DNA from 4 places in the Halomonas sp. DP8Y7-3 genome. Region 2 is predicted to be linked to each of the others. Evidence: predicted binding sites of a transcription regulator. Region 2 holds the regulator's gene; each other region holds the start of a gene.
The links. Region 2 encodes sigma-54, which starts transcription at its own class of promoters, with help from an activator protein. Its sites were predicted from a motif close to TGGCACNNNNNTTGCTNT; they were not measured.
Positions count from the first base shown of each region.

Region 1: a site for sigma-54 is predicted at 1,597-1,614, ahead of KUV86_RS11900 (sugar phosphorylase). Genes of this name have one in related genera too.
Region 3: a site for sigma-54 is predicted at 5,488-5,505, ahead of KUV86_RS11885 (HAD-IIB family hydrolase). Genes of this name have one in related genera too.
Region 4: a site for sigma-54 is predicted at 6,354-6,371, ahead of hmpA (NO-inducible flavohemoprotein). Genes of this name have one in related genera too.

Region 1 is NZ_JAHVIO010000009.1:490,473-498,082, forward strand. Features, by position in the region: gene KUV86_RS11900 (sugar phosphorylase) at 1-1,520, opposite strand, end outside; gene nrdR (transcriptional regulator NrdR) at 1,714-2,199, shown strand; gene ribD (bifunctional diaminohydroxyphosphoribosylaminopyrimidine deaminase/5-amino-6-(5-phosphoribosylamino)uracil reductase RibD) at 2,196-3,368, shown strand; gene ribBA (bifunctional 3,4-dihydroxy-2-butanone-4-phosphate synthase/GTP cyclohydrolase II) at 3,600-4,745, shown strand; gene ribE (6,7-dimethyl-8-ribityllumazine synthase) at 4,851-5,348, shown strand; gene nusB (transcription antitermination factor NusB) at 5,345-5,845, shown strand; gene thiL (thiamine-phosphate kinase) at 5,858-6,817, shown strand; gene KUV86_RS11935 (phosphatidylglycerophosphatase A) at 6,814-7,287, shown strand; gene KUV86_RS11940 (DUF945 family protein) at 7,336-7,610, shown strand, end outside.
Region 2 is NZ_JAHVIO010000014.1:329,795-337,404, forward strand. Features, by position in the region: gene KUV86_RS16015 (KdsC family phosphatase) at 61-627, shown strand; gene lptC (LPS export ABC transporter periplasmic protein LptC) at 624-1,199, shown strand; gene lptA (lipopolysaccharide transport periplasmic protein LptA) at 1,244-1,774, shown strand; gene lptB (LPS export ABC transporter ATP-binding protein) at 1,774-2,499, shown strand; gene KUV86_RS16035 (RNA polymerase factor sigma-54) at 2,694-4,106, shown strand; gene hpf (ribosome hibernation-promoting factor, HPF/YfiA family) at 4,287-4,595, shown strand; gene ptsN (PTS IIA-like nitrogen regulatory protein PtsN) at 4,602-5,084, shown strand; gene rapZ (RNase adapter RapZ) at 5,316-6,197, shown strand; gene KUV86_RS16055 (HPr family phosphocarrier protein) at 6,200-6,469, shown strand; gene KUV86_RS16060 (hypothetical protein) at 6,533-7,057, shown strand; gene bioA (adenosylmethionine--8-amino-7-oxononanoate transaminase) at 7,153-7,610, shown strand, end outside.
Region 3 is NZ_JAHVIO010000009.1:481,325-488,934, forward strand. Features, by position in the region: gene KUV86_RS11865 (ABC transporter permease) at 1-428, shown strand, start outside; gene KUV86_RS11870 (polyphosphate kinase) at 511-2,061, shown strand; gene KUV86_RS11875 (hypothetical protein) at 2,341-3,729, shown strand; gene KUV86_RS19995 (hypothetical protein) at 3,857-3,985, shown strand; gene glyA (serine hydroxymethyltransferase) at 3,972-5,237, shown strand; gene KUV86_RS11885 (HAD-IIB family hydrolase) at 5,543-6,484, shown strand; gene KUV86_RS11890 (glycosyl transferase) at 6,481-7,610, shown strand, end outside.
Region 4 is NZ_JAHVIO010000004.1:126,123-133,732, reverse strand. Features, by position in the region: gene KUV86_RS05815 (NIPSNAP family protein) at 1-102, opposite strand, end outside; gene yiaK (3-dehydro-L-gulonate 2-dehydrogenase) at 487-1,500, shown strand; gene KUV86_RS05805 (Bug family tripartite tricarboxylate transporter substrate binding protein) at 1,685-2,656, shown strand; gene KUV86_RS05800 (tripartite tricarboxylate transporter TctB family protein) at 2,706-3,257, shown strand; gene KUV86_RS05795 (tripartite tricarboxylate transporter permease) at 3,262-4,776, shown strand; gene hmpA (NO-inducible flavohemoprotein) at 4,944-6,116, opposite strand; gene norR (nitric oxide reductase transcriptional regulator NorR) at 6,558-7,610, shown strand, end outside.

The DNA.
Region 1 (7,610 bases), on a different contig from region 2:
CGACGCGTGAGGGCGACGAATACCTCACGGGTCGGCGTGTGCCGGCTGTCCAGCAGCATCCCCAGTTCCTGGCGCTGCCAGCGCTTGCGGTTGATGGAGCGCAGGCGCCCGCTGCGCTCGACGCCATCATGGTCATTCTGGGTAGCCGTCAGACAGTGAATGTAGACCCCGGGTATGCCCTTCAGGACCAGCATCAGGTGCTGACTCAACAAGAAGCGCTCGACCTGCCAGGGGTCGGGGCCTCGGCGGGTGCCGCTCATGGCATCGAACCAGGTGATGTTCAGTTCGTAGGGACTGTCACTGCCGTCGCTCTGGCGGCGCATGCTGACAAAGCCACCGAAGCGCTGCATCAAGCCAACCAGAGCATCGATTTCGTGTTGCTCGAGCCAGCCTTCCAGCGGTCGTACCCCGATGCCGTCGTGGCTGGCCGTGAAGTTGAGATAGCTGCAGCCCTCTGGAAGCTCGGGCAGCGTGTTCAGCCAGCGGGCGATGGTGCCGGCCTCACCGCTGGTCAGGGTATGCAGCAGCAGTGGGGGCAGCGGGAACTGATAGACCAGATGGGCTTCATCCGGTGGCGTGTGCTCACGCTCCAGGCCAAAGTAGCTGATGTTCTCGGCGTGAGGCACGTTGGTCTCGGTGATGATCAAGGTGCCGGGAGCCACATGATCGACGATGGCGCGCAGCAGACGCACCACGGCGTGGGTTTCGGGAAGGTGAATGCAACGGGTGCCGGGCCGTTTCCACAGGAAGGCGACGGCGTCCAGGCGCACGATCCGCGCGCCCTGCTGAAGATAGAACAGCAGTATGCCGATGAATTCGATCAGCACGTCGGGGTTGGCAAAGTTCAGGTCGATCTGGTCCTCCGAGAAGGTGGCCCACAGATGGCGTACCCCCCGACGGGTACTGACCGGCACCAGCAGTGGAGAACTACGTGGCCGGACGACGTCGCTGAGATCCGTTTCCGGGTCCATCTCGATGAAGTAGTCACGACCGGGCAGGTTGCCGCCCAGGTAGTCGGCAAACCACAGCGACTCCCTTGAGACATGATTCAAGACCAGATCCACCATCAGGTCGTGGCGGCTGGCCAGCCGCCTGATGTCTCGCCACTCGCCCAGGGCCGGGTCGACCTCGCGGTAGTGAATGACCGAGAAGCCATCGTCGCTGCTCCAGGGAAAGAAGGGCAGCACGTGCACCCCGCTGAACACGCCAGCCAGTCGGCTGTGAAGAAAGTCATCGAGCACGGCCAGGGGAGGTTTGGGCGACGTCTCCTGACCGCTGTCCGAGCGTGATTCGTGCTCATCGATCAGCGAATCACCGTACAGAATCAGCCATTGATCCTTTTCACTCCACAGTTCGGTTCTTGCACCATGACGGTGCGAAAGACGGGCGCCCTGCGCTTCGATCAGGCGCAGCAGGCGGCGCAGCACTTCCTCGCTACGTTCTCCATAAAGAGGTGTCAGCAAGGCTTTGGCATGCTGCTGGAAGCGGTCTGCGTCCATCGCTGTGAGTGGTGGGGCCATGGCGTCCTCCTTGGGCGGGCGAGGCGGGAGGTTGCGCCTGTGCCCGACGTCTTATTGGCAGGATAATGCACAACATCAAGCACAGGGCGTGCCAACTGGCATCGCGCAAAGGGCTTGGCGGACGGTTGCGCTGGGCGAAAAAGGCCGCAACCGTTACACTATGGCGACATTTTCTCCTGCCGGACTGCCCGCTATGCATTGCCCTTTCTGTGGCGCTCAAGAGACTCGTGTGACCGATTCCCGGCTGGTTGCCGAAGGCGACCAGGTGCGTCGACGTCGGCAGTGCGCGGGATGCGGGGAGCGCTTCACTACCTATGAGACCGCCGAACTGGTGATGCCGCGGATCGTCAAGGCCGATGGCTCCCGTGAGGTGTTTGACGAGAGCAAGCTGCGAGCGGGCATGCTGAGGGCTCTGGAAAAACGCCCGGTCAGTGCGGAATCCATCGAAGCGGCGGTGGAGCGCATACGCCAGAACCTGAGGGCCCGAGGGGAGCGTGAGGTCCAGGCGCGGGTCGTGGGTGAGGAAGTGATGAATGCGCTCAAGCGCCTGGACCAGGTGGCTTACATTCGCTTCGCCTCGGTGTATCGCAGATTTCAGGACATCGACGAGTTTCGTGCCGAGATTGACCGGTTGGCTCAGGAGCCGAGCTTCACCCCCGACAATGAGGAGCCGTCATGAGCCGCGACGATGCACCTCCGGCGTCAGCCCCTGGCCATGATGCCCACTGGATGGCGAGGGCGCTTCGCCTGGCTGAGCATGGCCGCTACACCAGCATGCCGAATCCGCGTGTCGGTTGCGTGCTGGTCAAGGACGGCGAGTGGCTGGCCGAGGGCTTTCATGAGCGTGCCGGTGAGCCCCATGCGGAAATCCATGCGCTGAACGGCGCCGGTGAGCGCTCCCGTGGTGCAACCGCCTATGTGACGCTGGAGCCATGCTCGCATCATGGTCGCACCGGCCCCTGCTGCGATGCCTTGATCAAGGCGGGCGTCGCCCGGGTCGTGGTGGCCATGCAGGACCCCAACCCACAGGTCGCTGGGCGTGGCATCCAGAGGCTGCGTGAGGCAGGTATCGAGGTGCTGGTCGGTTGTCTTGAGGACGATGCGCTGACCTTGAATGCGGGCTTCGTATCGCGCATGACCAAGGGGCGCCCGCGGGTGCGCCTGAAGCTGGCCATGAGCCTCGATGGGCGTACCGCCATGGCCTCCGGCGAGTCCCAGTGGATCACCGGCCCTGCGGCACGCCGCGATGTGCAGCGCCTGCGTGCCCAGAGCTGCGCGATTCTGACTGGCGTCGACTCCATCATCTTCGATAACTCGCGACTGACGGTGCGAGCCGAGCAACTGGGGCTCGATCAGGCTGACACCATTGCCCGTCGCCAGCCGCTGCGCGTGGTGGTCGATTCGCGTCTGCGCATGCCGTTGGCGGCTGCCTGTCTGAGCGAGCCCGGTCAGACCCTGGTGGTCTGCGTCGAAGGCGTCGAGTCTCCTCGCCGGGAAGCGCTGGAGCGCAGCGGGGCCCGAGTACTGGAAATGCCGGCCGGCGAGGACGGTCGCGTAGATCTGCCGACGCTGCTCGACTGGCTGGGGCGTGAAGAAGGATGCAACGAGCTGCTGGTCGAAACCGGTGCGACCCTTGCCGGTGCCATGATGGATGCCTGTCTGGTGGATGAGCTGCGCCTCTACATGGCGCCGACGCTGCTTGGACCCGAGGCCCGTGGACTGATGTCATTGAGCGGGATTGACCAGATGGCTCATCAGCGACCGCTCGAGATCATCGATATTCGCGCCTTGGGCCAGGACTGGCGAATTTTGGCTCGCCCCGCACTGCCTGCCTGCACAGGGCGCTGAGCTAACGCCCTGAAAATGACAGAGCCCTGATAACCTAGAGCCCTGATGACCTAGAGCCCTGATTATTCTAGCGCCCTGATACGGGGCCGGGTGCAGGTGCCCGCGTGGATACGTGGTTCTCCGCATACCCTCTCATTCGCCGCCACTGGCGCCCAGGCGCGTCCCACGGTACCCTGACGGCCGTTTCTGGCCGCCGTCGCCGTGTGGCCACTTCAGATCCAGGGAGCACACATGTCGCAGTCTTCCAGCGGGGGCCTGGCCCCTATTGCCGAACTCGTCGAGGATATCCGTCAAGGCCGCATGGTCATCTTGATGGATGATGAGGACCGGGAAAACGAAGGTGACATCATCATGGCGGCCGAGAAGGTAGAGGCCAGCCATATCAATTTCATGGCGGTTCACGCCCGCGGCCTGATTTGCATGCCGATGACCCGCGAGCGTTGCGAGCAGCTCAAGCTTCCGCTGATGGTGCAGGATAACGGTTCTGGTTACGGCACCAAGTTCACCCTGTCCATCGAGGCCGCCGAGGGCGTCAGCACCGGCATCTCTGCAGCGGATCGCGCACGCACCGTGCAGGCGGCCAGCGCTCGCAATGCGCGCCCCGAGGACATCGTTCAGCCGGGCCACATCTTTCCGCTGATGGCGGAGCCGGGTGGGGTGCTGCGGCGTGCCGGCCACACCGAGGCGGCCTGTGATCTGGCGGCGCTTGCCGGGTGTGACCCCAGCGGTGTGATCTGTGAAATCATGAACGAAGATGGCACCATGGCCCGCCGGCCGGAGCTCGAGCGCTTCGCCGAGACCCATGGCATCAAGATGGGCACCATCGCCGACCTGATCCACTACCGCATCCATAACGAGCAGACGGTGGAAGAGGTAGAGCGGTTGCCGGTCAGCACTGCCTATGGCGAGCTGACGGCCCACGTCTTTGCCGACCGCATCCACAAGGTGCACCATCTGGCGCTGGTCAAGGGACACCCGACACCGGATGGCGTGACCACGGTGCGTGTCCATCTGGCCAACGAGATGCGTGACCTGATGTGCCTGGTCAAGGGTGAAGAAGCATCCTGGCGTGCGCATCAGGCCCTGGAAGAGGTGGCGCGAGCCGAGCACGGCGTGTTTGTGCTACTCGATGACATGCGCTCCCGCCAGGACCTCAACGACCTGCTACAGGTCTTTCTCGAGCGCCGCCGCACTGCCCGCGGCAGTGCGGCGGACGGGTCGGGCAACTACCTGACCATCGGCACCGGCTCCCAGGTCCTGCGCGAGCTTGGAGTAGGCAAGATGCGCCTGCTTAGCTCCCCCTGGAAGTTTTCGGCGCTGTCAGGCTTTGACCTGGAAGTGGTGGACATCGTGTCGCCCACTGATCTAGACGCATGATGATTCCCAGGCGATGCCCCAAGGCATCACCTGGGGATTCGGCTATCCATTAGGGGATTATCCCCGACTGCCGGCCAGGTGCCGGCGAATTCAGGAAATTTCAAGATGCAACCTATCTCCCAAGTCGAAGGCAGCTTTGTCGAGGTTCAGGGCCGCTACGTGATCGTCGTGGGCCGCTTCAACCACCATGTGGTGGACTCTCTGGTGGAAGGCGCTGTGGACAGCCTGGTGCGCCATGGCGTGGACATGGAGATGATCGATATCGTTCATGTTCCTGGCGCCTGGGAACTGCCTCTGGCCGTCAAGCGGGTGTTGCAGGTGGCCAAGCCCGACGCGGTGATCGCCCTGGGCGCCGTCATCCGCGGTGGCACGCCTCACTTCGAGCACGTGGCCGGCGAGTGCAACTCGGCCCTGTCGCGTCTTCAGCTCGACTTTGACACGCCGGTGGCGAATGGCGTGCTGACCGTGAACTCCATCGAGCAGGCGATCGAGCGTGCCGGTACCAAGGCAGGCAACAAGGGAACCGAAGCGGCCATGGCCGCCATGGAAATGGTCTCCCTGTTGCGCCACTTTGGTGACGATGGCGAGGAGACCTCCGCATGAGCCGTGAACAGCGTGCGCCGACCAAGGCTCAGCAATCCCGTCGTGCCGCCCGCGAGCTGGCGGTGCAGGGACTCTACCAGTGGCAGATGACCGAGAAATCGATCAGCGCGGTGGAAGCCGAGTTCCGCAGCCAGGTGCCGGATGATGACCTGGAAACCCATGAGAACTGGCTCAAGGTGATGGAAATCGCCGACCTGGCGCTGTTCCATGAGCTGCTGCACAACGTCGCTCGCTATCGCAAGGAGCTCGACGCGGACATCGCTCCCTTGCTCGACCGTCGTCTCGAGGACATCGATCCGATCGAGCTGGCCATCTTGCGTCTCGGTGCCTACGAGCTGTCGCGGCGCCTAGAAGTGCCGTACCGCGCGGTCATCAACGAAGGGGTCGAGCTGGCCAAGTCGTTCGGTGCGACGGATGGGCACAAGTATATCAACAGCATTCTCGACAAGCTGGCGATCAAGCTGAGAAGTGCCGAGGTCAGTGCCCGTCGCCGCTGAAGGTCGCTGCTGATGTACGGAGAATTCGAACTCATCCAGCGCTGGCTGGCACCGGCGAGACGTGGGTCTGCTGACGCGTCCGGCGTAAGCCTGGGCGTCGGTGATGATGCCAGCCTGATGCAGCCCACCCCGGGCCATGAGCTGGTGGTCAGCGTCGACACGTCGGTCGAGGGGCAGCACTTTCCGCCAGGTGCGCCAGCCGCTGCGCTGGGGCATCGAGCCGTGGCTGTCAGTCTCAGTGATCTGGCGGCCATGGGTGCCAGACCACGCTGGTGTCTGATGGCATTGACCCTGCCTGACGCCAACGACGACTGGGTGGCAGAATTCGCTCGTGGCTTCCATGCTGTGTGCGATAGCGCCGGTATGGTGCTGGTCGGCGGAGATGTGACCCGCGGTCAGCGCGCCATCAGTGTCACCGTCATGGGCGAGGTGCCGACCGGACAGGCACTGCGCCGTGATGGGGCCAAGGCCGGTGACGTGCTGGCGGTGACCGGAGCCCTCGGCGGAGGCGCCGGCGGTCTTGCCGCATGGCAGGGCGGAGCGCGAGATATGGAGCAGCCCCTGCTGAAGCGTTACCTGCTGCCCGAAGCGCGCTGGCAGGCCGGTGAAGCCCTGCGCGGGTTGGCGAATGCGGCCATCGACGTGTCCGATGGCTTGCTGGCTGACCTGGATCACGTGCTCAGCGCCTCAGGCGTCGGTGCTATCCTGGACAGCGCGTCGCTGCCTCTGGCCGACGGTCTGGCCGCGAGGCTGGGCCAGGATGCCGCCATTGAGGCGGCGCTATGCGGCGGGGATGACTATGAGTTGCTGGTCTCCTTGCCCCCGTCACGGGTCGCCCAGGCGAAGGCTGCACTGCTGGCTCTGGGCATCGAGCTGACGCCGATCGGTCATTTGACCGAGACGCCAGGCATACAGGGCGTGAAGATCCCATCCAGGGCTGGCTGGCAACATTTCCACGGAGGGACATCGTGAACAAAGCACCGGCTAGCGTCTGGCACCGGCCGACCCACTTTCTTGCCTTCGGGCTTGGCAGTGGGGCGGCGCCCTTTGCTCCAGGTACCTTCGGCACCCTGGCGGCCATTCCGTTCTACTGGCTATTGTCAGAACTGACCCTCGGTTGGTACCTGGTGATGATCGCCATCACCTTCGTGTGGGGCGTCTGGTTATGCGACAAGACCTCCCGCGATCTGGGTGTCCACGACCACTCCGGCATCGTCTGGGATGAGTTCGTCGGCTACTGGTTGACCATGGCGGCGGTGCCCTTCTCATGGGAGGCGGCACTGTGGGGCTTTGTTGTCTTCCGGGTCTTCGACGTCATCAAGCCCTGGCCGATTCGCTGGGCGGATCGGCGTGTTGCCGGCGGCTTTGGCATCATGGTCGATGACGTCTTGGCGGGGGTCTACTCCTGGTGCACCATGCACCTGTGGTTCTGGTTGCACTGAGCGAGCGGTGCGTCAGAGGAAGACGTTCGCTGGCTGAGAGGAAGGAACATGCGCAAGGAACGATGGATCGTACCCGTAGTGGTGGTGCTGGCGGTGGCCTGGGCCGTGGCTCAGTACCTCGCCAGCCTGCTGTTCGAGCGTGAGCTTGCGCGTGCGCTGGCCGACCTGGAAGCCAGGGGCGACCTGCGCATCTCGCGCAGCGATGTCCGGCAAGGCTGGCTGAGCTCATCCGGCGTACTGCATATCGCCCCCCTCATCGGCCACGCCTGGCACCTGTCGCTGCCCTACGATGCGCGCCACGGCGTCCTCGATACCAGTGTCAT
Region 2 (7,610 bases):
CGCTACCGCCGGGCAGCTGCCGTCACACCTTCTGCCCACTCAACATCAAGGATCGCCATGATGGCCCACGACCCACTTGCCTCACTCTCCCCTGACCTGGTGCAACGACTTGGCCGCGTGAAGCTGCTGGCGCTGGATGTGGACGGCGTGCTGACCGATGGGCAGCTTATCTTTCATGCCGACGGTACGGAACTGAAGGCCTTCAACACCCTTGATGGCCACGGTATCAAACTGGCCAGGCGCGCGGGAATCGACGTCGCTCTGATCACCGGGCGTAGCTCACCCATGGTCTCCCAGCGCGCCAAGGCGCTGGGCATCCAGCACGTCCAGCAAGGTGTCGAACGCAAGCTGCCGGCGCTGGAATCGCTGTGCGCCGAGCTGTCGCTGTCACTGGAAGAGGTGGCCTATTGCGGAGACGACCTGCCCGACCTGCCGTGCATTGACCGCTGTGGCGTGGGCATCAGCGTGCCAGGCGCCCCGTTCTACATTCGCGAACGCGCCCGCTGGGTCACCGAGCGCGGCGGCGGTCATGGCGCAGTGCGCGACATCACGGATACCTTGCTGGCTGCCCAGGGCCGCCTCGACGGCGTGGTGGACAGCTATCTGAAGGACGGACCCCTGATATGACATGGCGCTCACTGCGGCCCGGCTTCCGTTTCTGGCTGGTCATCCTGCTGCTCGTGCTGGGCGGCGGTCTGGCCCTGCTCGACCCGCGGGACGGCACTGTGCCTGACCTGATCACCGACGATCAGGCCGGCGAGCCGGACTACTACCTGATCGATGCCACCCTGACGCGCTTCGACACCGAGGGTGCGCCCCATCAGCGCATCACGACCCCGCGTCTGGTGCACACCCCGCTGGATGACATCACCCGCGTCGACCAACCTGACATGGAGCTTGTCGATGACAGCGGCCGCCTGTGGATCGCCACTGCCACCGACGGCGAACTTGGCCCGGACGGCAACCCTCTGACACTGACCGGAGATGCCCACCTCGAGGCCCCTGCCGAGCGCTGGCAGCTGGATACCGAGGTGCTGGTCTATGACAGCGATTCAGGCCACGCCTGGAGTGAGACGCCTGCGGTATTGCGTCAGCCCCCCCAGGAAATGCGAGGCGAGCGCTTCGATGCCTGGATCCATGACAATACCGCCCGTCTGACCGACAATGTCACCGGCTATCATCCGCCAGAGCCTCAATAAGCCAGAGCCGCTCTCAGCCCGAGCTCTAACAAGGAGTCACTTCCATGATGCGTTCCCGTCCCGCGCTACTGCTCGCCCTGGCCCTGGGCCTGACGAGCGTCGCCACCAGCACCGTCACCCTGGCGCTGGAAAGCGACCGCAGCGCCCCCATTCAGGTAGAGGCCGACCAGCTGGACCTGGATGACCGCGCAGGCACAGCGGTGTATACCGGCGATGTGCGTATTCAACAGGGCAGCATGCTCCTGACCGGTGAGCGTGTGGAAATTCAGCGCAACGACCAGGGTCAGCTGTCCCGCGCCACGGCGACTGGCTCCCGCGCCTACCTGGAGCAGCAGCCTTCGCCGGAAGAGCCGGTGGTCAAGGGCTGGGGCAAGAAGGTGGTCTACCATGTTGCCGAGCGCCGCATGGAACTCATCGACCAGGCGGAATTGCACAAGGCCAATGACACCTTCGACGGCGCCTACCTGGAGTACTTTCTGGATCGCCGCGTTGTCCAGGCTCGCTCCAGCGCACAGGGTGTCGACGGCCAGCAGCGCATTCGCATGACCCTCGAGCCGGAAAGCCAAGGAAACTGATGAAGACTCTCCACGCTCGCCATCTGGCCAAGAGCTACAAGAAGCGCCGCGTCGTCCAGGACATCAGCCTGTCCATCGAACAGGGCAGCATTGTGGGCCTGCTGGGCCCCAACGGCGCAGGCAAGACCACCTCCTTCTACATGATCGTCGGACTGGTCAGGGCGGATGCTGGCACCATCAGCATCGACGATGACGACCTGAGCCGCGCGGCCATGCACCAGCGGGCACTGGCGGGTATTGGCTACCTGCCCCAGGAAGCCTCCATCTTCCGCAAGCTGTCCGTAGCCGACAACATCATGGCGATCCTCGAGACCCGCAAGGACCTCGACCGGGAAGGTCGCCAGGCGCGCCTTGAGCAACTGCTCGAAGACTTCCATGTCAGCCACATTCGCGACAACCCGGGCATGAGCCTGTCCGGCGGGGAAAGACGCCGGGTCGAGATCGCCCGAGCCCTGGCCACAGAACCCGCCTTCATTCTGCTCGACGAACCCTTTGCCGGGGTGGATCCGATCTCCGTCGGCGAGATCAAGTCGATCATTCGCCAGCTCAAGGCTCGTGACATCGGCGTCTTGATCACCGACCACAACGTGCGCGAGACGCTGGACATCTGTGACCGCGCCTACATTGTCGGCGACGGCCAGATCATCGCCGAAGGCAGTGCCGAGTCGATCCTTGCCAACCAGCGCGTCAAGGAAGTCTATCTCGGCGAAAACTTTCGCCTTTAACCACTATATTAGCGCTGCCGGGCCGCTATGTAGGCAGGGTCTTCATGGCGCCCGCTCGACCTTGCACTGACGCGCATGCGGGGCACAGCAAGCCCTGCGCGCCACCCCCTGCCCACAAGTTGGCAAGAAGCTTGCATGGTACCTGACCCGCCGTTAGGGTAAGGCTTTTCAGCTCCACGAACGGAAGTCACATCATGGCCCTCAAGGCGTCACTGCAGCTGAAGATCGGCACCCAGCTGACCATGACCCCTCAGCTGCAACAGGCTATTGGCCTGCTCCAGCTTTCCACGCTGGACCTGCGCCAGGAAGTCCAGCAGGCGCTCGAGGCCAACCCGATGCTCGAGCTGGAGGATGAATTCGGCGAGCTGCAGGTCAAGGACAGCAAGGACGACGACTGGGCCGACGAGATCCCCTCCGAGCTAACGGTCGACAGCGACTGGTCCGATACCTATCAGGACCTTGGCACCGCCCCGGCCGGCAGCGCCGAGGCGCCAGACTTCGAGCGCCAGGCCAGCGGGCAATCCCTGCATGGCCACCTTAGCTGGCAGCTGGCCCTGCTGGACCTCAATGATAATGACAGGCGCATCGCAGAGTGCCTGATTGACGCGGTCAACGGCGATGGCTACCTGGTGGGACACCTTGACGATATCGCCCAGGGCCTGGCCGATGACGACGCTGCTGCCCCGCCCCTGCAGGACGTGGCGTCGGTGCTGGCCAGGCTGCAGCAATTCGAACCTACCGGTGTATTTGCCCGAGATTTGCGCGAATGCCTGCAGCTGCAACTGGACAGCCTGCCCCGTGACACCCCCCTTCTGCCCCAGGCGGGAAGACTGGTACGCCAGTTTCTCGAGGCACTGGCCAGCGGTGATCGTCGTCTGCTGAAGCGCCGCCTGAGCCTGACCGAAGAGCAGCTGGATGATGTCATCGAACTGATCCGTGGCCTCGACCCTAGGCCTGGCAGCCAGTACGGCGACAGCGACAACGACTATGTCATTCCCGATCTGGTGGTCCGCCACACCGAAGAAGGCTGGCGCGTCGAGCTGAACCCTGAGGCGATGCCACGCCTGCGCATTCAACCCGACTATGCGGCCTTGATCCGACGGGCCGACAAGAGCCAGGACAACCAGTTTCTGAAGGACCATCTGCAGGAGGCGCGCTGGCTGATCAAGAGCCTGGCAAGCCGCAACGACACCCTGTTGAGGGTCGGACGCGAAATCATGGAGCGGCAGCTCGACTTCCTCGAGCAGGGTGAAGCCGCCATGAAACCACTGGTGTTGGCAGACATTGCGGCCAAGGTCGAGATGCACGAATCGACCATCTCCCGGGTGACGACCCAGAAATTCGTGCATACGCCACGGGGAGTGTTCGAGCTCAAGTATTTCTTTTCCAGCCAGGTGGGTCAGGATGGGGATGCCCATTCCAGCACTGCCATACGCGCCATGATCAAGTCGCTGATCCAGCAGGAGCCGCCTCGCAAACCGCTGTCTGACAGCAAATTGGTGGAGCTGCTCGCCGAAGACGGTGTCAACGTCGCCCGACGCACCGTCGCCAAGTATCGAGAAGCGATGAATATTCCCTCTTCAAGCGAGCGCAAGCGCCTGCGCTGAGCCCGGTCAGATGGCTCGAGACAGGCGGCGAGCAGAGCGCGTAGCGCAGTTACATGAAAAGCGCAAGCGCTTGAAATATCGCACGACATCTGCGTCTTAATGCGTAGAAGCAGGGGGGTTTGCAGGATCGGAAAAAGGGTTACAATCGAGCAACCACCCGCAAGAGCAAGGAGCCTTGTCATGCAAGTCAACATTACCGGCCACCACGTCGAATTGACCGATCCCCTGCGTGACTACGTACAAGAGAAGCTCGCCCGTGTGGAGCGCCACTACGACAACATCACCAATGTGCAGGTCACCCTCTCGGTGGAGAAGGAGCGCCAACAGGCTGCCTGTACGCTTCACGCTGCCGGTGCAGACCTGCATGCAGAAGCCCAGGACGGCGACATGTACGCCGCCATCGACGCCCTTGCCGACAAGCTGGACCGCCAGCTCGTCAAGCACAAGGAAAAATCCCAAGCCCGCGCCCAAGGCGCCGGAATTCGCTGACCTCTCATGACATTGGATGCCATTCTCCCCCCCGAGCGCACGCTATTTGACGTCCCGGGGGGCAGCAAGAAGAGGGTGCTGGAATTTTTCAGCACCTTCATTGCGCAGAACACACCAAGCCTGGATAGCCAGGAAGTCTTCAGTCGCCTGATCGGCCGCGAACGTCTGGGTAGCACCGGCATCGGCAATGGCGTGGCCATTCCGCATGCTCGCAACCCTCACTGCAAGGCCCCTATCTCTGGCTTTCTCAAGCTGGCAGAGCCGATTGATTTCGACGCCATCGACGGCGAACCGGTGGACCTGGTCTTTGTCTTGCTGGTGCCTGAAGAAGCGGATGATGCTCACCTAGCCTTGCTGGGCCAGGTGGCCGGGGTCATGAATGACGCCGATACCCGACATCGTCTGCGCCACGCGACGTCCCAGCGCGAGCTGCACGAGCGCTTGCAGGAAGCGATTCGCCAGCAAGCCCCCGGCGACGCCACGAGCTGACGGCACGCAGCGAAAGCGCCTTGATCCTATGTCTTGATGGCGCACGCCTTGCCTGGCGCCTTGAAGAATGGCGCCTCGCTGATGGGGATCTCGCTGATTAACCTCTAGCTGATTGCCATTTAGCTGATTACCATCTAGCCAGATAGCACGCTCTGATCGAGCGTGATCTGGCCGTCACCGCGCGGTTGACACCAACTGCCCTCTTATCGCCCCCTGCCAAGGAGACAGGACATGCAGCTCGTGATCATCAGTGGTCGCTCTGGCTCGGGAAAGTCCGTGGCGCTTCAGGCTCTCGAAGACCTGGGCTTCTATGCCATCGACAACTTGCCAGCGACGCTGCTGGGGTCACTGGTCGAAGAGCTGGAGAATGGACATTCACAGCGCATTGCCGTCAGTGTCGATGCGCGCAATCTGCCCGAGGCGCTGGAGCGTTTTCCCGCGCAGCTGACGGCGCTGAAGCAAGGTCCCATCGACTGCCAGGTCGTCTATCTCACCAGCGACGCGCGGATTCTGCTGGAACGCTACTCCCATACTCGACGCCGTCACCCGCTGACCCGCAATACCGACATGACCCTGGCCGAGGCCATCGAGTCCGAGCAGAAGGCGTTGTCTGGCATTCGCGACCTGGCAGATCTGATCATCGACAGCTCCCGCCTGTCCGTACACGAGCTGCGTTCACGCATCGCCGAGCAGGTGGCCGATCATCGCAGCGGCCAGCTGAGCCTGACCATCGAGTCCTTTGGCTTCAAGCGTGGCGTGCCCCCCGACGCCGATATCGTGTTCGATGCACGCTGCCTGCCTAACCCCTACTGGGAGCCATCGCTGCGGGATGCCAACGGCTGCGATCAAAGCGTGATCGCCTTCCTTGAGCACTATCAAGACGTCGCCGACATGAAGCGCGACATCCTGACCTGGGTGCGCAACTGGCTGCCACGCTATCAGGCCAGCCAGCGCAGTTATCTGACGGTGGCCGTGGGCTGCACCGGGGGGCAGCATCGCTCGGTCTATCTGGCCGAGAGCATCGCCGCGGCGCTGGTCGACGACCACCCGAGAATACGCCTGCGCCACCGCGAGCTTGGCCAGCAACGTCGTCTGGACAGCGGGGCACAATGAGCGTGGCCAGACGCGAGCTGACCCTTACCAATCGCCGCGGGCTGCACGCTCGGGCGGCCACTCGCCTGGTCACCTGCTGTCAGGCGTTCGACGCCTCCGTGACCGTGCACCACGGTCAGCGCTGTGGGGATGCCGCCAACATCATGTCCCTGCTGATGCTGGCGGCCCCCTGCGGCACCGTGCTGACCCTGGAAGCAGAAGGTCCCGACGCCGATGCGGTGCTCGACGCCCTTGAGGCCTTGTTCGTCGCACGCTTCGACGAAGACGCCTGAGGCCCTCGGCCACTGCGCTGACCCTGCCCTACCCTTCGATTTCGCCTCGCTTCAAAGGACATCATGCAGCTTATCCAGACTGGCAAGTACACCGAGGTCCACTACGACCCGGATCAGGATGCCTTTATCAAGACCTTCACACCCAAGGCGAGCGATCGCTGGCGCTACCGCCTGGGCATTCGCCGCTACCCGGGACACAACTTTCGCTACGTAGCCCGTCGCCTGGAGCGCCTGGGAATCGACACGCCCACCATTCTTGACGCTCAGCGCTACCGTCTGGTCACCGCCAACGTCCATGGTGTGGCGCTGAAACAGCTAGTACTCGATGATCCCGCCTTGCAGGAGCGCTACCTGGACATCCTGGAAGCGCTGTATCGTGACCGCATTCACTGTCGAGGCCTGCATACCGACAACTTCCTGGTGGTCGACGGTACGATCATCGCCATCGACCTGGATGCCTACAAGGCCCCGCGCGTCTTCACCTATCCACGCCGGGAGTTCATCGACTGCCTCAGCCGGTCCCTCAAGAACGAAGAGTCCTTTCTGTTCGAGCGTTTCCTCAAGCGCGTCGACGCCCAGCATCCCTGAATGGCCTGACGGAGCCTACCCGGCTGGTGGGAGCCGTGGGAGCAATGGTAAACTCGCCGAAATATTTTTGGTTTACTAAACCCTCAGGAGCCGAGATGCCCTCTCCCGTCTGGCACCCCTACGCCCACCTCAAGACACAAGCCGCCGCACCCAGGGTGGTCGGCGGGCGCGGCACCCGCTTCACCCTGGACACCGGCGAATCTCTGCTCGACGCGACCTGCTCATGGTGGTGCATGATTCATGGCTACGGCCATCCGCGCCTGGTCGACGCCATCAAGCAACAGGCCGACACACTGTGCCATGTCATGCTGGGCGGGCTGACCCACGATCCCGCCGATCAGCTGGCGCGGGAGCTGGTGCGACTCACACCCGACGGACTCGAGCACGTGTTCTTCTCCGATAGCGGTTCCGTCGGCATGGAAGTCGCCATGAAGATGGCCGTCCAGTACCACCATCTGCGTGGCCATTCGGGCAAGCGCCGGATGCTGTCGTTGATGAAGGCCTACCACGGTGACACCGCCGGCTGCATGGCAGTGTGCGACCCGGAGGAAGG
Region 3 (7,610 bases), on a different contig from region 2:
TGGGCCAGGTGCGCGACGTGCTGGGACAGGTGACTCGCGCCGTCGAGGTGGTATTGGCGTTCGTGCTGCTGGCGGGGGTTAGCGTGCTCTATGCCGCTCTGATTGCCAGTCAGCCGGTAAGGGCCCACGAAAGTGGACTACTGCGCGTGTTTGGCGCGGGACGACGGCTGCTGGACCGCGTGCAGTGGTCCGAGTTTGCCGTTCTGGGCTTGGCCAGTGGACTGATGGCCGCACTGCTGGCCGAGGTCGCCACTGCGGCGTTATACCTGCTGTGGTTGGACCTTCCTCCCCGCTTTCATCTATGGATCTGGTTGGTGGTGCCGTTGTCTGGCGCGTTGATCCTGGGGGCGGTAGGGCACCTGTTGTCTCGAGGCCTGCGGCGCCAAGCGCCTGCGGCAAGCCTTGGGCTGTTGGGAAGCGCTGAGTAGCTGTCGAGCAGGGCAGGGCGCACAGTGGTTCCTGGGCAAGCGACATCAGCGCAGCGGTCGCGACCGCCGCGAAGGAGTGAACATGGGCAAGTCTGCGCAGGGAACGACCGAGAAGGGAGCCAGTGGCGATGGTACGCAGAGCGCTTCAGGGGCGAGCGTAAAGTGCAAGCGCGCCAAGCCGGACAAACGACAGGCCAGCAACAAGATGTCGGCCGAAGAGCGGCTGCGCTTCGGCCTGCTGTCTGCGCAATTGACCCTGGCTCAGCAGGTGGATCGGGCGGTGTTGGTACTGGTCGCGGGACATGCGGCGACCGGCAAGGGCGAGCTGATCAATCAGCTCAACCACTGGCTGGAGAACCGGCTGACGGAGGTGCACGCCCTGGCGCCAGGAGACGAGGAACGCTGTCGTCCCTACTGGTGGCGCTTCTGGCATCGCCTGCCGACGCGCGGACGGCTGGGGGTGTTCGTGCACGGCTGGGTTGGCGACGCGGTCCTCGCGCGGGCCTCAAGGGCGCTGGGCGAAGGCGCTTACAGTGACCGTATCGAGCAGATGCGCCAGTTCGAAGCCGAGCTCGCGGCCGATGGGGTGCAGCTGGTCAAGCTGTGGCTGCAGATCGACGCCGAGAGTCAACGCCGACGGCTCGAGATGCTGGCGGCAGACCCGGCCACTCGCTGGCAGGTCACCGAAGACAAGTGGCGGCGACATGCTCAGCACGGGCTGCTGGATGAATTGGCGCGGGACCTGCGCAAGCGCACCCACCGTCGCCACAGCCCCTGGATTGAGCTGGACGCCAGTTCTGGCGGCTCGCTGCTGCCCCAGGTGGCCAAGCTTCTCGAGAACGTCATGACAACGCCTCCTCCCGCCCTGGAAGTGGAGCCATCACCGGCGCTGGAGGCGGTTCAGCCTCCCTCCCTGGCGGCGCTGGTGCAGCGAGAAGCACCTGCGCGGCTAAAGAAGCGCGACTATGTTGAACGCCTGTCCGAGTCTCAGGCCCGCCTGGCGGAACTGGCCCGCAGCGCCGCGCGCCAGCGAGTCCCGCTGGTGGTCATGTTTGAAGGCCACGATGCGGCGGGCAAGGGCGGTGGCATTCACCGCCTGACGTCTGCCCTGGATGCCCGGCTCTATCAGGTGCACCAGGTCGCGGCACCGACCGAGGAAGAGTTGCTGCATCCCTGGCAATGGCGCTTCTGGCAGCGACTCCCCAGGGATGGCAGGGTCGCGGTGTTCGACCGCTCCTGGTACGGCCGCGTGCTGGTCGAGCGGGTGGAGGGCCTGGCCGTGGAAGATGACTGGCGTAGAGGCTACGAAGAAATACGCCAGTTCGAGGCGCGTCTGCTGGAGCATGGGGCGGTAGTGGTCAAGCTGTTCCTTGCCATCGACAAGGATGAGCAACTGGCCCGCTTCGAGGCTCGCGCCGCCACGCCCCACAAGCGCCACAAGTTGACCGATGAGGACTGGCGTAACCGCGAGCGGTGGGACGATTACCAGCAGGCGATTGACGAGATGTTCAGCCAGACTCATGTGCCCGGTGCCGAGTGGACGCTGATCGACGCCAATGACAAGCGCAGGGCGCGGCTGGAGGTGATCCAGGAAGTCAGTCGGCGGCTTGCCGCCAGGCTGCCCTTGGCATGATTATCCCTTCGGGTCTGCCGGGTACCACAGCGACGGTGCCTGAGTCGGTCGAGAGGTGTCGTCGAGAGGTGTAAGAGTGGTGTGATAGCAGTGTGGCGTCAGGGCTGGCGTCATAACAAGGCTGTCGGCGGTCATGACGACAGGCTACAGTGATTCACTCAGGCCCATCTCGCTGGCGACCGGACGGATGGACCGGTCGGACGACTCAGACGTTGCGACAGCCAATCGTTGAGATGGCTGAAAGGCTGATAACCGAATTCACAGGGGAGGTGAACCTCGATGAAGTATCTGATTCAACCGCGCCATGGGGCGCCACTTGCGCTGCTGCTGGCGCTGGGGTCCGGTATGGCGCAGGCCGATGCCGAGCGTCTTGAAGCGGACCTCAAGACGATGCTGGGAGGCGAGGGCACGCTGGAGATCGGTGACGTGTCCGATGAACTCTTCGGCAGCACCACCAGCGCCGAGGATCTGGTGTTGACGGGCCCTGATGGAGAGCGGCTCAGTGTTGCTCGCTATCTGGTCGAAGGTGACTACGAGTCGCCCGACGAAGTCGTGCTGGAAGAGGTGGAACTGATTGACCGTGGCGCGAGCATGACCCTCACCCGGTTAAGCTTCGAGGAGCCCGGTCAGGCGGTTCTGGACCTGCGTGAACTGCCCTGGGGCCAGGACAATCCCCTGGCGGGGCTACGTCTGGAAGGCCTGGTCATGGACCAGAGCGAAGGATCGGTGGGCGCGGACCTGCCCTGGGGCGAGTTTCCCGGACAGATCAATATCGACAGTCTGGAAGCGACTGAGCTCAGCCAGGATGCCATCGGTAGTCTGGTGCTGTCGGGCCTGACGGGGGCGTTCCAGGGGGACGAGGACCTGGGCACCGGGACCTTTGCCCTGCCGTCGCTGAGCCTGACCGGCTTGAAGGGAATGGAAGGCGATTCGCCGACCGTCGACGCGCTTGAGCTGTCCGACTTCTCGCTGGATTCCGATCGTGTGGTGGCCTCCTTGGCCAGCCTGGTGGCGGATGGCGACATGACGGATGGGGCCTACAGCGGTCGCATGGAAGGACTGGCCCTAGACCTGGCGAAGATGATCGAGCTGGCGCCGGCGGATGAGCGCACCCAGCTGCGCATGGTCGCCAATGTGCTGACCGGAGGCACCGGGCAGTTGACCCTGGATGCCGACATGGACGGCACCTGGGAAGCACAGGGATCCAATGGCCAGGTGGCCAGTCGCTTTACCATGACGGCCCGTGACGCCCTGCGTATCGGTTTCGATAGCGACCTGCCCGTCAATCTTCCCAAGGGCCAGGACCCCGCGACCTATTTCGCGGGCCTGAACGACTGGACCGAGCTGGATCTGCAGGGCGGCGATGTGTCGCTCGATATCGGCGATCTCGGCGTCTTCGGACGGATTGCCCCGGTGATCGCGGCGACCCAGGGAGTCTCGGAGGACGCGCTGCTTGAGCAGTTCCGGACCCAGGCGGAAGGCTTCGGCATCATGATGGGGCCCCAGATCGGGGCGGTGCTCAGCGGTATCGTCAAGATGATGGCGGGGGAAGCCAGCAGCATGCAGATCACCACCGAGCTTCCGCCCAGCCAGCATATTCAGAAACTGGCCAAGGAAGACCCGATGGGTCTGCCGGACGCGCTGTCGATGCAGGTCACGGTGGAGTAATCGCGGTAAAGCGGCGCATCGCAAGGGAAGGATGAGTCGCTGCGCCGACGGCGGCCACGTCGTCGGCGTCCAAATAACCGGCCTGTTCAGGCGTGGTTCAGTAAAACTAACCCCAAGATGAGAAATCATGGAACAGCTCATGACGGTCTTTCATGTGAAAGCGGTCATGGGCTGCGCTATTATGGCGGCCCGATTTATACGATTCTCTGTCGTCTTTCCCCTGCCGCGAGGTTATGCCGCCGATGTTCAGCCGTGATATGCAGATTGCCGGTTTCGATGATGCCCTGTTCGATGCCATGCAAAAGGAAGTGGCTCGTCAGGAAGCCCACATCGAACTGATCGCCTCCGAGAACTATGCCAGCCCCCGCGTGATGGAGGCTCAGGGTAGCCAGCTGACCAACAAGTACGCGGAAGGCTATCCCGGCAAGCGCTACTACGGTGGCTGCGAGTACGTCGACATTGTCGAGCAGCTGGCCATCGACTACGCCAAGGAGCTGTTTGGTGCCAGCTACGCCAACGTTCAGCCGCACTCTGGCTCCCAGGCCAACGGCGCGGTCTTCCAGGCGCTGGTCAAGCCGGGTGATACCGTCCTCGGCATGAGCCTGGACGCTGGGGGCCACCTGACCCACGGCGCACGTCCCAACTTCTCCGGCAAGCATTACAATGCCGTCCAGTACGGCATCGACGAGTCCGGACGTATCGACTACGAAGAAGTGGCACGTCTGGCCCGCGAGCACCAGCCGAAGATGATCATTGCAGGTTTCTCTGCCTACTCCCAGATCATCGACTGGGCTCAGTTCCGCAAGATCGCTGACGAAGTGGGCGCCTACCTGCTGGTCGACATGGCCCACGTGGCGGGTCTGGTGGCGGCGGGTGTCTACCCGACTCCGCTGCCCCACGCCCATGTGGTCACCACGACCACCCACAAGACGCTGCGCGGACCCCGCGGTGGCCTGATCCTGTCCGCCGAGAACGATGCCGACATCGAGAAGAAGCTGCAGTCCGCCGTCTTCCCTGGTGGACAGGGTGGGCCGCTCGAGCACGTGATCGCGGCCAAGGCGATCTGCTTCAAGGAAGCCATGGCGCCCGAGTTCAAGACCTACCAGCAGCAGGTGGTCAAGAACGCCCAGGTGATGGCCAAGGTGTTTATCGAGCGCGGCTACGATGTGGTGTCCGGTGGCACCGAAGATCACCTGTTCCTGCTCTCCCTGATCAAGCAAGGTTTGACCGGCAAGGATGCGGATGCCGCTCTGGGCCGCGCTCATATCACGGTCAACAAGAACGCCGTGCCTGGCGATCCCCAGAGCCCGTTCGTGACCTCTGGCCTGCGTATCGGCACCCCGGCGGTGACCACTCGCGGCTTTGGCGAGGCCGAGTGCGGCGACCTGGCCGGCTGGATCTGCGACATTCTCGACGTCATGGCCAGCGGTGAGTCCAGCGAGGCCGTTGAAGCGGACGTGAAAGCCAAGGTCGAGGCAGTCTGCGCTCGTCTTCCGGTCTACGCCTGAAAGCGGCAGGGTAAGCACCATCAGGAACCGTAGCCTGATGACGTAGCCTGCACGACGGAATGCCCCCATGAGCCCTGCTCGTGGGGGCATTTTCATGCTGGCGGCAGGCTCATCCTGGCGGCCGGCCAAGCCTGCCGGCTGCTGCTGCACCATGTTGGTGCCTGGGTGTGCACCTGTCCTGACCTCGGTGGATGCTTCGTTGTGCACATGTTTTTGCATGTGACTGTTTTATTTATCTTCCTTAACGCGGTGGCGTGCCCCTTGCTATGAGTCAAGGTGAACTCTTTTGATGCGAAGGCCCTGCCATGCACGCCACTGCCACGCCCTGCCTGGGCGACAGCGCTGAACCCCGCCTTCTGTTTACCGACCTGGATGGCTCTCTACTTGACCACCATGACTACGACTGGGCGCCTGCCCAGCCGTGGCTCGAGACGCTGCGCAAGGCCGGTGTCGGGGTGATTCCGGTGACCAGCAAGACGCGCAGTGAGCTGCTTGGCTTGCGCCAGGCGCTGGGACTTGCTGATCAGCCCTTTATTGCCGAGAACGGAGCGGTCATCGCCCTGCCCGACAGCTGGTGCCATGCCAGGCGCGAGGGTCCAGTGGGCCCCGATGGCCTGGTCATTCGCACCCTGGGTGTCGATATCGGACTGATTCGTCGGCGCGTGGCGATCTGGCGGGAGCGTCTGTCGGCGCGCTTTCTGACCATGAGTGAAATGGCACTGGAGGACGTCGTGGCGTTCACCGGCCTGGATGAACAGGAGGCACGCCTGGCGCGCCTGCGCGAAGGCAGCGAGCCGCTGCTGTGGGAGGACGACGATGCGCTGTTGCAACGCTTTCGCGAAGGTCTGGCAGGCGATGGCCTGCGCATGACCCGTGGCGGACGCTTCTGGCATGTGCTGGGGGACACAGACAAGGGCCAGGCGGTGCGTTGGCTGTGTGCGCGCTACGAAGCGTTGAAGGGCAAGCGACCGACCACCCTGTCCCTGGGCGACGGCCCCAATGACGTGGCCATGCTGGAGGCAACCGACGCCGCGGTGGTCATTCGCGGCCAGCATGGTCTGGATGTCCGGCCGGATCAGCCAAACCTCTACCGCAGTGAAGCGATGGGGCCACGGGGCTGGGCCGAAGGGGTAGCCCATTGCTGGGGAGCGAACCCTCAGGCCCTCGAGGCAGCGGCCAGGGGAGACCAGGGCGTGCAGACAGACGATCAGCATCACCATCTTGGCGGAAAAGAGGACGACGCATGAGCGATTTCCATCAGAACGGCATCATTACCGATTTTCACAACCTGACGCGTCGTTCTGCCGAAGAGCTTGAGGCGGACCTTGAGCAGTTCGCCAGACAGCGGCCGCTGGGGCTGATCCTGCCGTCGCTCTATTCTGAACTGGAAGGGCCGGCACTGGATGCGATCGTCGAGACCTTGTCGAGTGCCGACTACTTGTCCGAGATTGTCATCGGCCTGGATCGTGCCGACCGCGATCAGTTTCTGCGTGCTCGAGAATTCTTCTCCCGCCTGCCCCAGCACCACCGCATCCTGTGGAATGATGGACCTCGCTTGCGCGAGCTCGACGCCGACCTGTCTGCCGAGGGGCTTGCCCCACAGCAGCCGGGCAAGGGGCGCAACGTCTGGTTCTGTGCGGGCTATGTCCAGGCATCGGGGCGCACAGCAGCGGTGGGACTGCACGATTGCGATATTCTGACCTACGACCGCTCGCTGCTGGCCAGACTGATGTACCCCGTGGCGCATCCACGCTTCAACTACGCGTTCTGCAAGGGCTACTACTCGCGCATCGCCGAAGGCAAGCTGAACGGACGGGTGTCTCGGCTACTGGTCACGCCGCTGCTGCGGGCGCTGAAGATCATGCACGGGCCGCTGCCTTATCTGGACTATCTCGATAGCTATCGCTACCCGCTGTCAGGCGAGTTTTCCATGCGCACGGAGGTGCTCGACAACCTGCGCATACCCGCCGACTGGGGACTGGAGATCGGGGTGCTGTCCGAGGTGCACCGTGACCATTCGACCAACCGTCTGTGTCAGGTCGACATTGCCGATGTCTACGATCACAAGCATCAGCCGGTCTCTGCCGATGATGCCAGTGCGGGGCTCAACCGCATGAGCCTGGATATTGCCAAGGCGCTGTATCGCAAGCTGGCAACGCAGGGGGTGGGGTTCTCCTCCGAGGGTTTTCGCACGCTGAAGGCGACCTACTATCGACTCGCTCTGGATTTGATCGAGTCCTACGACCACGATGCCACCATGAATGGCCTGAGCCTCGACCGCCACGCCGAAGAGCAGGCCGTAGAGCTGTTTGCGGCGAATCTGATCGAGGCGGGAAATGCTTTCCTCGACAACCCCCGGGAGAAGCCCTTCAT
Region 4 (7,610 bases), on a different contig from region 2:
CAAATGGCGCTGCTGGATGGGCAAACCCTCGCGTTCGTAGAGCTCGAGAAAGGCGTTCAAGCGGCCGGGGACCATGGTGTAGGTGCGGTGGTCGACGATCATGGGATCTCCTGGTGGGGCACGATGGGTGAGGCATTCATTTGTCAATATTTGTAGTACATATGATTAATTCGCGCGAGTACGACCATGGTGGAAGGTGGAGGCAGCGAAGGTAGGAAAGGGTGTTTCGTAGCAGCGATAAGCTAGCGATAAAGCAGAGTTAAGGTAGCGATCTGGTAGCGATAGGGGGGTAATAGCGCCGCCCGGTCGGGACGCGGGGTTGCCGAAGGGACGTCGTTGCTGGTCGCTGCTTCACTAAAGTCGCATTTCGTTGTGCGGTGGCCCCGTCTATGTTGCTCATACAGCAACTTTGTATGATGTAGTACTTAATCTTCGCCGGCGGTGCTGGCCCTGAGCGGCGAGGCACCACCCTCAAGGAGAGGTTCGATGACTCAGGTCACCTTTGACGAGCTGCGCTCGCGTTTGGCCGCAGTGCTGAATGCGGCGGGCCTGGCGCCGGAAGATGCCGAGCTGTGCGCGCGCATTCATGCTGAAAGTACTCGTGACGGGGTGGTCTCCCACGGTATTGGCCGCATTCCGCGTTTTGTCGATTACCTGAACAAGGGGTGGGTCGATCCGGCTGCTCGGCTGAGCCTGGTGCAACGATTGGGTGCCCTGGAAGTCTTCGATGGCCACTTTGGGATTGGCGTTCGCCACGCACTCGACGCCACTAAGCGCGCCATGGAGTTGGCCTCCGAGCATGGCATGGGGCTGGTCGCCGTGCGCAATACCACCCACTGGATGCGCGGCGGCAGCTATGGCTGGCATGCGGTCGAGCGGGGATATGCTGCGATCATGTGGACCAACACCGAATCCTGCATGCCCGCCTGGGGGGCCGCCAGCCAGAGTATCGGCAACAACCCGTTGGTCATGGCGGTGCCAGCCGAGCAGGGCCCCATGGTGCTGGACATGGCCATGTCCCAGTTCTCCTACGGCAAGCTGAACAGCCTGGCCCTGGCCGGCGAGTCCTTGCCGGTGGACGGTGGCTTCGACCAGGCGGGACAGCTCAGTCGCGATCCTGGCGCCATCGCTGAGTCGCGGCGCCTGCTGCCTGCGGGCTACTGGAAGGGATCCGGCCTGGCGATGCTGTTGGACGTGATGGCGGCGCTGTTGTCCCAGGGCAACCCCACCCATCATATCGATACCTTGGGACGCGGCAGCGGTGGCGGCGCCTCCCAGGTTTTTCTGGTCTTCGACCCGCGCAAGCTGGCCGGCCTCGAGGCCTGCAATGCGCTGGTCGAAGGGCTTGCCAGCCACCTGGCCGACGCCGTGCCGGTGGACGCGGGCCGGCCGCCCCGCTGGCCGGGACAATCCACCGGAAATAGGCGCCACGCAGACACCGACAGCCTGCTCGACGTGCCCGACGACCTGTGGCAGGCCGTTCTCGCCCTTCCTAGATAAAGAGCCTTGAGAAGAGGTCAATGAGTCGGCCGTCGCCAAGCGGCAATGTTGTCAGGGCAGGCCAGTATCCGCTTCCACCGGCCCTCGGTGCAGGGCCATCAGTGTGACGCCAGCAGTCGCACCGCCAGCAATCACAATGCCAACAGACCCAAATCGCCAACAACAATGGCAAGGAGTGAATAAGATGCGCAAGTTGATGAGCGTGGCCCTGGGAGGCCTGATCGTTGTCGCCAGTGCCAGCGCGCAGGCCGACTATCCCCAGCGTGATATCCGCATGATCGTGCCCTGGGGCGCCGGCGGCGGCACCGATGGCATCGTCCGCAAGATCTCCAATCTTGCCGAAGCGTCCCTCGATGGCACCATCTATGTCGAGAACATCGAGGGTGGGATGAGTGCCAATGGTCTGGTCCAGACGCTGGGAGCCCGTCCCGACGGCTATACCCTGGTGGCGCTGACCTACGACAGCGTGGTGACGATTCCCTGGCAGGGGATGCTGGCCGGCTTTGATATCGACAAGCTCGACCTGATTGCGCGTATTACCAGTGAACCCGATGCCATCGTGGTGCCCGCAGACTCGGACTATACCAGCCTGGAGGCGTTGATCGACGCTGCCAAGGCGGCCCCCGGAGAGGTGCGCGCGGGTATTCAGAACATGGGTTCGCGTACCCACCTGACCCTGCTGCAACTGCAGGACCAGGCCGACGTGTCATTCAAGATCGTGTCCTATCCCGGCGGTGCCGCGCCCCAGAAGGAAGCCCTGCTCAACGGCGAGGTGGACTTTGCGCTGACCAGCCTAGGCGATTTTGAGTCGTTGATTTCAGCCGGCAACGCCAAGGGCCTGGTGGAGTTCACCGACGTCCAGAGCGAGAGCTTCCCTGATGTGCCCCCTGCCAGCGAGCTGGGCTACGACATCCAGATGGGCAGCTTTGTCATTCTGGCCGCGCCGGCCAACACGCCGGAAGACGCCCTGACGGCCCTGGAAGCGGCCTATCAGCAGGCCTACGACAGTGAAGAATTTCAGACCTGGCTGGTCGACGTAGGGGTCACCCCCAACTGGCTGGGTGCCGACGAGGTCGAGGCCTGGGCAGAAGATACCCAGGCAGAGCTGTTCGCGCGGATGGATGAGCTCAAGGAAGCCGGCCTGATTGGCCAGTGAGTCTCGGTTGCCGTCGGGCGCCGGCGGCAACCCTTGTGAGGATGTTGCCATGAAACTGCTGCTACGGGCGGGAGGTTGGCTGGGTGGGCGGCGAGGCGTTGTCGCCTGCCTGCTGACAGCGACCCTGATCTACCTGGTCGAAGCCTTCAAGATTGCGCCACCACTGCACGATGGTGCGCTGACCGCGTCCTTCTTTCCGGTGCTTCTGGGCGTTGTCATGCTGGTGGCGCTGGCCTTCGTGATCAGGGCCGATCGCCGGGATACGAGAGCCGATGGCGTAAAGGACGAGGCCCCGATGAGCGAGTCTGACCAGGAGGCGACTCAAGCGGCGACTTCGGGCGAGCCGGCACCGGCATCAATCTGGCAGGGCGCCCTGGCGGTGACCCTGGCGACCGGTCTCTATATCAGTCTGTTTGCCAGCGTCGGCTACTTTCTTTCTACCTTTGCTTACGCCTTCGCCATGATGCTGATCTTTGGCGCGGGCCGTCCTGCGCTTCGCAGCCTGGGCTTCAAGGCGCTGGTGGCGGCGGTCATCGCGTTACTGGGATACGCCCTGTTCGAATTGGTGTTCCAGGTGCGTCTGCCGACGCTGTGGAGGTGACGGCATGGATTACCTGATCGAACTGTCCAAGGGCTTCGCGGTGCTGATGCAGCCGGATATCCTGCCCTATCTGATCGGTGGCTACCTGATCGGTACCTTCTTTGGTGCGGTGCCGGGGCTGACCTCGATGCTGGCCATCGCGCTGCTGCTGCCGTTGACCTATAGCCTCGACATCACCGCCGCGCTGGTGGCCTGTGCGGGCATCTTCATGGCCGGGATGTGCAGCGGCAGCATCACCGCGACGACCATCAATATTCCCGGCGCCCCGGCCTCGATGATGACGGCGATCGAGGGCTATCCGTTGCAGCAGCGCGGCCAGGGCGCCAAGGCGCTGGGGCACGCGGCGCTGGCGTCGATGATCGGTGGCGCCATCGGGGCCCTGCTGCTGATGGTCATGGCACCCCTGGCAACGGATGCCGCGCTGCTGATTCGTACCCCCGGCAAGTTCTCGCTGATTGCCTTTGCGCTGATCGTGATCGTGATCTCTCAGCGCGGGGCCATCTCCAAGGGGCTTGTCGCGACCACCCTGGGGGTGATGGTGGCCACTGTCGGCATCGACGTGATGCAGCCGATTACCCGCTTCACCTTTGGTACTGGGGTACTGATGCAGGGCATCGACATCATGCCGCTGGTCATCGGTGCCTTTGCCGTCAGCGAGCTGTTGGTGCAGTCGCAGAATCGTGCCAAGCGTACCGTCGAGCGGGATGCGATCAAGGCCAGCGCCATTCGCCGCCGCGACTTTATTCCACCGTGGAAAGAGGTGCGCGAGATCGGACTCTATCGCTATCTCAAGTCGGCCATGATCGGCTATAGCGTCGGTGTATTGCCCGGTGCGGGCGGCTCCATGGCGGCCTTCGTGGCTTACGCAGAGTCCATGCGCAGCTCACGCCACCCGGAGAAGTATGGCAAGGGCTCGGTAGAAGGTATCGCCGCCGCGGAAGGGGCCAATAATGCGATGTGCAGCGGGGCCTTCGTGCCGATGCTGTCGTTCGGTATTCCCGGTGACCCAACCACCGCCATTGTGCTGGGGGTACTGGTGGTCAACGGCCTGCAGCCGGGGCCACAGTTCCTCGACAGCCAGCTAGCGCTGGTGGCACCGATGTTCATGGCCCTGCTGGTATCTGCGCTGGTGCTGGTGCCCCTGACCCTGTACGTGCTGGGGCCGTATTTCGTGCGCATCGTCTCCATCCGGCGCGATGTGCTGTACGCCAGTATTGCCGTGGTGGCCTTGGTGGGCTGCTATGTGGCGACCTATTCGGTGTTCCAGATGGGCCTTGCCCTGGTATTCGGCGTGCTGGCGTTCCTGCTGCGGCGCCAGGGCTACCCGGTGGCCTGCCTGTTGCTGGGCTTTGTGCTGGGGCCGAGCCTGGAGGAATATTGTCGGCGCTCACTGTCGCTGTCCGACGGCAATCCGCTGATCTTCCTCACCAGTCCAGACAGTCTGTTCTTCCTGGCACTGACCGGCGTGTTCTATTACTTCATGGTGATAAGAAAGCCGGAAGCTCGTCAGCACGCTTGAGGCGCTGGTCCAGCCACCATCGCCATCTTGCATCTGCCAGCAGGCCGCGCTCTGATCCCAGAGCGCGGCTTTTTTACGGATGACGGCGTCGCAGAGGAAGCTTTGTTGATAGCGCTTTGGCGCTAAAGCAACGGTGCTCAAGCGACGGTGACGAAGATCAACAGGGATCAGGCTGCGTGCAGTGGACGCGAGGGACCAAAGTGCTCGTAGTGGCGCTGCTCAGGGGCAATACCCAGGGCGGCCAGGTGGCTGTCGATGGCACTCATGAAGGGCCCAGGGCCGACAAAATAGCACTGGGTATCGGCACCGGGCAGCAGTCGGGCGAGCAGAGACTGTTCAAGGCGTCCCGTGATATCACCGTCGTCTCCATGATCATAGGCACAGATCCGCGTCATCAGCGTCGGGTACTCCCTCACCAGGGCGTCCACTTCGCTGCGAAAGGCGTGGTGGTGGATGTCCCTTGCCGCATGGACATAGCACAGCCGGCGGCCCTGGCTGAGCGCCTGGCGTGCCAGCGGCAGCATCGGCGTCTGGCCCACGCCACCGCTGATCAGCATCACCGGCCTATCACTATTGTCCAGCGTCAACTCTCCGGCGGGAGGCAACAGCGCCAGGGTGTCGCCAACCTGCATCTGCTGGTGCAAATAGTTGCTGACCCGTCCGCCTGGCTCCTGCTTGACCGAGATGCGGTAATCGCAGCCGTTGGGGCTGCCGGACAGGCTGTAATGGCGGTGGACGGTCTCGCCGTCGATGCGCAGTTGCAGTCCGATGTACTGACCCGGCAGCGCATCGGCGACCGGCTGACCATCGCAAGGTGCCAGGATGAAGGAGCGAATGACCTCACACTCGCGCTGGATATGGGCAATGCGAAACTCGCGCAGGCCCTGCCAGCCACCGGGGCGGCCAGCGAAGGCCTGATAGCGCTCGGCCTCTGCCGCGATCAGCAGCTCGGCCAGGTCGCCATACAGGGCTCCCCAGGCGTCAGCGATCTCGGCGGTGACGGCATCGCCCAGGACGTCGCCGATGGCGGCCATCAGGCACTCACCAACGATGGGGTACTGCTCGGGCTGGATGCCCAGCGAGACATGCTTGCTGATGACGGATTGCATCTGCTGGCGTACCGCCTCGGGCTGCTGGCGCAGCCCCACGTAGGCGAGCACTCCCCGTGCCAGGGCCTTGGGCTGGCCGCCGTCGGCCTGATGGGCCTGGTTGAACACCGCCTTGACCTCTGGGTAGCGCTCGAACATCAGCGGGTAGAAGCGGGCAGTAATGGCGTCCAGATGCTCGGCGACCAGCGGGGCGGTAGCATCGATGATGGCGTCTTGGGCAGCTGTGGTCATGGTAGGTCCTGTCAGGGAAAGGTGGTGACGAAGGTGCCGTGCATCCTTCATCTTGGCGTCTTGGCGCTGTCGTATCGGAGGCTTGGCTCGCTGCGGACTAGTCGCAGTCCTGGCGAGGTGGTCAGCCAGGCCGGCGCAGCGGGTCGGAGGGTGGCCGTTCGCGCCCGTGCTGAAGCGCTGCGCGTTTCAAGATCAAGAACGTGGTGACGCGTCAGGCTCCCTCTGCCTGATGTCTCAGGAGCAAGGGCCGTGCCCAGGCGTCATGGGTGCGCCAACTTGCCGCGGCCCTGGCAGGATCGCCAGCGAGAATGCGGGCTGGGGCGGGCTAGGGCAGGCTGGGGCGGGCAGGACGAGCGCGATCGAGGGGCAAGCGAATGTTGCCTAGTGTCATATCGACAAGGTTGTTGCTATCTTTTTGACACTGGTCATGTCAAAAGGACAATGCGGGTGGTCGACTTTCTTCAACAGCTGCGCGGACTGTTGCAGCGGCTGGGTGACCAACAGGGGCCTGAGCTCGCCGAGGCCTGGCAGGGCGTGCTGCGCTCGCTGGTGGCGAGAACGTCGGCGGACGCCAGTGCCTTGCTGGTCGTACACGGGCCAGGGCTTCGACCCGTGGCGATTCAGGGCCTGCCTGATGGGGTCGCGGGCAGAACCTTTGTGCTCCAGGACCATCCTCGCCTGGACGCTATCGCCAAGGCGCCCGGGGTCTGTCGCTTTGCTGCCGACTGTGGGTTACCCGATCCCTATGATGGCCTGCTGGATGACGGCCTGACTCCGGTGCATGACTGCCTGGGTGTCCCGCTGCGCGATGGTGGCGAGCTGATCGGCATGCTGACCCTGGACGCGCTGACCCCGGGAGCCCTCGCCGACTTGGATGACGAGGGTCTGCTGGCTGCTGCCGAGCTACTGGGCACCTGCCTGCGCCTGTCGCAGCGTCTGGACAGTGCGCGTTTGCAGCTGGCCCTGAACCATGCTCCTGAGGGCCATCGCAACCAGCGCCTGGTGGGCTGGCGCAGCGCCACCATGCGCAAGCTGATGGCGTCGGTCGAACTGGTGGCAGCTACCGACATGAGCGTGCTGGTGCACGGGGAAACCGGTGTCGGCAAGGAGCGTATTGCTCACGCCCTGCATCATGGTTCGCGCCGCGACGGGGGGGCCCTGGTGGTGGTGAACTGTGCGGCGTTACCGGCATCACTGATCGAAAGTACCCTGTTCGGCCACCGGCGCGGCGCCTTCTCCGGGGCGGTGAGCGACCACAAAGGCCACTTCCAGATGGCCGACGGTGGCACCCTCGTGCTGGATGAAGTGGGAGAACTGCCACTGGAGCTGCAGCCGAAGCTGCTGCGGGTGCTGCAGGAAGGGGAGATTCAGCCCCTGGGCAGCGATCAGCTGCGCCATGTCGACGTCAGGGTGGTGGCGGTGACCAACCGGGATCTGGCCCAGGAGGTGACCCAGGGACGCTTTCGTGAAGACCTCTATCATCGGCTCAGCGCC